Regions from separate parts of the Brevibacillus sp. MER 51 genome, predicted to be linked through region 1. Evidence: predicted binding sites of a transcription regulator. Region 1 holds the regulator's gene; the other holds the start of a gene.
What was found. Region 1 encodes NrdR, which represses ribonucleotide reductase genes. Its sites were predicted from a motif close to AACACNATATATNGTGTT; they were not measured.

Region 1 (2,476 bases):
TCAAATGTCCAACCATTTGCTTGTTTTGCATCAGGTCGTCCAAAATTGAGCTAAAGGCACGCTGAAAATGAAGGCCCATTTCTTTTAAGGAAATTTTCCGGGCCAGCTTGTTTGAGTTTGTAATTTGCTTGATCGTCTTCTCGATGGCTTCCACAGCTATTTGTCTGGTTTGTGGGCGAATCACTTCTTCCACAACGATGTCATTGGTACGGGGATCATCGATATACACCGAATCAACACCAGCTCGCTCTAATCCGGAAATGAGTCGTTCCGTTAATTGCATACCGGTTCCAAGCAGCACCTTTCCATCTTCAGTGAAGACTGTACGTCCCAATTTCATTCCAGGCTGTAGGTGTTTTAAAGATACTAAACGCATGACTATCCCTCCAACAGTACCATAATTGTACTCCATTCGACTTATGCTTTAAATAGGTACAAGGATTGACTTGACTTCTGACAGGAATATGAGGGACACTGTAGACAAGTATTGTCAGTATTGGAGTTGATTCTGATATGCGTTGTCCATTTTGCGAATATAATGGGACTAGAGTCCTGGATTCACGTCCTTTCAATCATAATAAATCCATTCGTCGTCGCCGCGAGTGCGAAGCCTGCGAACGCCGGTTTACTACCTTTGAAATGGTAGAAGAAACACCTTTGTTAATTGTGAAAAAGGACGGAACACGCGAGGAATTCAGTCGAGACAAGATATTGCGCGGGTTGGTGCGCGCTTGCGAAAAGCGTCCCGTACCGTTGGAAGTGCTTGAAAATGTAGTGAACGATATTGAAAAAGAATTGCGCAGCTGTGGACAGGCAGAGATCCCGAGCAATGACGTTGGGGAGAAGGTCATGGAGCGTTTGTACCATGTCGATGAGGTTGCCTATGTGCGCTTCGCCTCCGTATACCGCCAATTCAAAGATATCAATGTATTTATGAAAGAGCTGGAGGAGCTATTGGCTCAAGCGCGCAACAGCTCGTTTCCAAAAGAATAGATAAGCTTTTTCTGCCAGACTGGCAACTTCTCTCTCGCTCTTGCGGCCGATCCGCCAGGGCTTCTTTGGTTTTCCAACTCATTTTTCCGTGAATGAATGGGTAGTCATGCTATAATAAAAGAATCGAATTTTGTCAGGAAGGAAAGATCTGATGCGTCGTTTAGTTTGGAACGAGTTGTTGCCGAAGGATCGTTATCTGGTGCGGATGGCAAGACCGATTGGCTTTGCCGAAATGGGCTTTGTTACGCAGCTATACTTGCCGATCATCGGTGTCGAATCGTACGCTCTCTATCAACTGCTCGTCCATGGCGTGCAGGAGGTGAGCGGAGCCTCCTCGGAGGGGACCCATCGCAGTTTGATGCTGACGACTTCGCTTTCTCTGGATCGGCTATTGGATGCGCGTGAACGTCTGGAGGCAATCGGGCTAGTCGAGGTACGCCGCAGGGAAAATCAGCAGCGAGACTATTATTACGAGTATTTGATCAAACCGCCGCTTAGTCCGGCTGAGTTTTTTGCAGACTATGTCCTGTCGCTGATGTTGCTAAATAAAATCGAAAACGTTCGCTATTCGCAACTGCGCCAGCATTATGCAGATACGCTTGGCAGTCAGTTGGATCAAGAATACTCTATTGTGGAAAACGTCACGAAAGACTTCCATGATGTGTTCCAGTCGTTGAAACCATCGGAGCTGGAAGTGAAAAAAGGTTCGGAGCGGGATCAGTTTTTAACCGAGATGGACACCAACTTCCCGCAAGCGCCGATGAAATCTGGCTACGAGGCACAAGTCAACCATTCGCTGAGTGTGTCGTCCTTGCGCCTGTACTTGCCGGATAATGCCGACTCGGTCAAAGTATTGGAAGGCAAAAGCATGGAGCTTTTGTTCTCGCTGTGCCACTTCTATCAACTAGACAGCTGGGGGATGGGGCAGGAGCTGCGTGATTGGACGCTGTACAAATCGGATCGGAGTTTGGACGGAGAAGTTTTACGCAAGCGTTTGGTTCAACGCTACACAGAAGACAAGCTATACCGGACTGCGCCTGCAACTGACACGGCAGAGGATGGATGGGGACCCGGTCGCTTGCCTGAGCCTGGGAGCGAAGCCTTTATCCGTGCTTGCCGCCAGTTATCTCCGGTGACCCTGTTGGAAAAGGTCGTCGGTGGCAGAATCAGCAAGGTGTTTTTGGAGCGGGCTGAGACGCTTGTATTTGCGGATGGGATGCAGCCGGAAGTCGTCAATGCGCTGCTGCTCCATACGCTGGCCAGCATGCAAATGGAACTGCCAAAAGCATACATGGAAACGATCCGCGACAGCTGGAAAGCCAAACGGATCGCAACAGTTGACGAGGCAGTCAAGCAGATCCTCGAACGTGCGGATCAACGGGCACAAACAGCCGAGAAGGCAAAAGCGGGCAAGAAGGAAACGGCTCCTGTCAGACGCAACGGTAGAGCTATCTTGCAGGACAAGCTGCCGGCATCTGTCGAG
Region 2 (2,476 bases), on a different contig from region 1:
GATGAAAATCCACGTCATTGGGGATGTGGTAGCAAAAGGACAAGGAATCGGCCGAAAAGTTGTCACCAACAAGGTAGTGATTGCCAGATCCGCTGAAGAGGCGCTGGCAAAGGTAGAAGAAGGTGCAATCCTGGTTACCATCGGTACCGACTCCGATATGATTGAAGCGTTTGGCAAGGCTGGAGCGGTGATTTGCGAAGAGGGAGGACTTACTTCTCACGCAGCCATTGTAGGCCTGAATCTCGGCATTCCAGTCATCGTAGGTGTGCAGTTTGCTACGGATGTATTGAAGGACGGGCAAATCGTAACGGTGGATTCTGAACGTGGGCATATTTATTCAGGACATGCCCGGATTCTGTAGGTAATACTATTCATCTTTAATGAAGAATGCCTCTGAAGGGTGACCAAGTGTCACCTTTTTTGGCTTGGTGGAAAAAGGATTAGCCGACGAACTGCTTGATAAGTTTTACCAGATAACGGCGATTATTAGGTGATGCAAAGCGAGTGGGAATCTGTTAAAATCGGTCGGTGGCTTTGTGCCAGAACGGATGAAATCCATACGTTCGGGGTTTCCAAATCATGACAGAATGGGTGTTGTAGGGCTCGTTCTCAGGAAAAGGCTGAACGTAAAATGGTCCTTTTGTATGTCCAATGTTCGGGATTTTGTGTCAAGTGTTTTTTTAGGGTGAACACAACATCTAGTATTGTCGAAAATTATTTTGCACAATATATAGGTGAAACTATTGAGTTTTACAGATAAAGATAGTTAAACTAGAGAGGAAAGATTCGAAGGAGGAACGTTATGCTGGCGACCGAAACCGTATCCCGAACTCAATTTTTGCGGGATGAATTCTTAAATCAATATCCTGATTTTCCGAACCATATGAGTCCTCTTGGACAATTTGTTTACTACCGTACTTATTCTCGCTTTGTACCGGAAAAAGGAAGACGGGAAACGTGGAAAGAAACTTGCCGCCGATCGGTGGATTACAATATTAAGCTGGCTTATCAGCATTTGAACAAAATCGGAATGTATGCCGATTCCCGCGCAATGGAAAAAGAGGCAGAAGGATTGTTTGACAACATGTTCAACCTTCGCCAGTTTTTGTCCGGCCGTACCTTGTGGGTTGGCGGTGCAGACAACGGCGTAGCGGATTTGTATCCGTTGGCGAACTTCAACTGCTCCTTCCTGAACATCAAGTCTTGGGATGACTTGGGCGATTTGTTCTACCTTCTCTTGGTAGGAACTGGCGTAGGCTTCAAATGCACGAAGGAAATGGCTGCTGGACTGGGCCCGATTCGCACGAATGTCTCGCTGCTTTCTTCTGAATACAGACCGCTGCCAAAGCATCAACGCCTGGAGCGCTCTGAGCTGAACGTTTTGGATAACGGCTTTGCCAAAATTTATGTGGGAGACAGTAAAGAAGGCTGGGTAGAATCCCTCCGTCTCTACCTGCAAATTTTGACAGATTCCACTTACGAGCACATTCACACCGTGAAAATCTCTTATAACAGCGTGCGTCCGAAAGGCGAGCGACTGAAGCGTTTTGGCGGTACAGCTAGTGGTCATGAGCCGCTTCGCGAAATGTTTGAAGGAATCGATAAAGTGTTGAAAAACCAAATCGACCAGCATTTGGCACCAATCGAGAGTGATGAAAAAGGATACGGTAAAATCCGTCCGATACATATTCTCGACATTGGAAACCTCATCGGAGCAAACGTTGTAGTAGGTGGCGTGCGCCGTACAGCGGAAATTTTCCTGTTTGATCACGATGACTACGAGTGCATGCTGGCGAAATACGGCATCAATGGTTTCTGGACGGAGGATCAGCTGAACCATCACCGTCGTGTAGGCGAGCTGTTGGGAGAGCACAAGCCTGTATGGTTTGACAGCATCCAAAACGTAGGAGACGGACGTTTTGGTCTGGATCACCGCCGTATGTCCAACAACTCCATCGCCTTTACCAAACAACCAACTAAGCCATTCTTGAACCTCGTGTTCACTTTGATGCAATTGGAAGGCGAACCAGGCTTCATCAACCTGGAAGAAGCAAACCGTCGCCGCCCAAATGCAGAGGGCTTGAACCCTTGTGCAGAAATCCTGCTCGATTCTTATGGCGTCTGCAACCTGACGACAGTCAATCTGGTTGAATTCGTGAAGGATCGCGGGGATGGCTCCAAGTATCTGGATCTCGATGGCTTGCTGGAAGCTCAGCGCAAATCTGCTCGTGCCGGTCTGCGCATGACGCTGGTTACGTTGGAGCTGCCGCATTGGGATACCGTTCAACAGCGTGACCGCTTGCTCGGAACTTCTCTTACTGGTGTGAAGGATGCGCTGGCATCCCTTGGCTATACAGAAGAGCAAGAGCTCGAATTGCTGCGCCAGCTGGGCGATGCTGCTCGTGACGAGGCGAACCGTTATGCGTATGAGCTGCGTGTGAACTCTCCACTCTTGGTAACGACTGTGAAGCCGGAA

Region 2: the regulator NrdR is predicted to act here: its motif matches at 689-706, upstream of nrdJ (ribonucleoside-triphosphate reductase, adenosylcobalamin-dependent).

Annotation. Positions count from the first base shown of each region.
Region 1 covers NZ_JAMAUS010000024.1:20,446-22,921, forward strand. Annotated here, with positions in the region: gene M3630_RS28540 (HD-GYP domain-containing protein) at 1-376, opposite strand, end outside; gene nrdR (transcriptional regulator NrdR) at 514-993, shown strand; gene M3630_RS28550 (replication initiation and membrane attachment family protein) at 1,145-2,476, shown strand, end outside.
Region 2 covers NZ_JAMAUS010000016.1:99,205-101,680, forward strand. Annotated here, with positions in the region: gene pyk (pyruvate kinase) at 1-361, shown strand, start outside; gene nrdJ (ribonucleoside-triphosphate reductase, adenosylcobalamin-dependent) at 803-2,476, shown strand, end outside.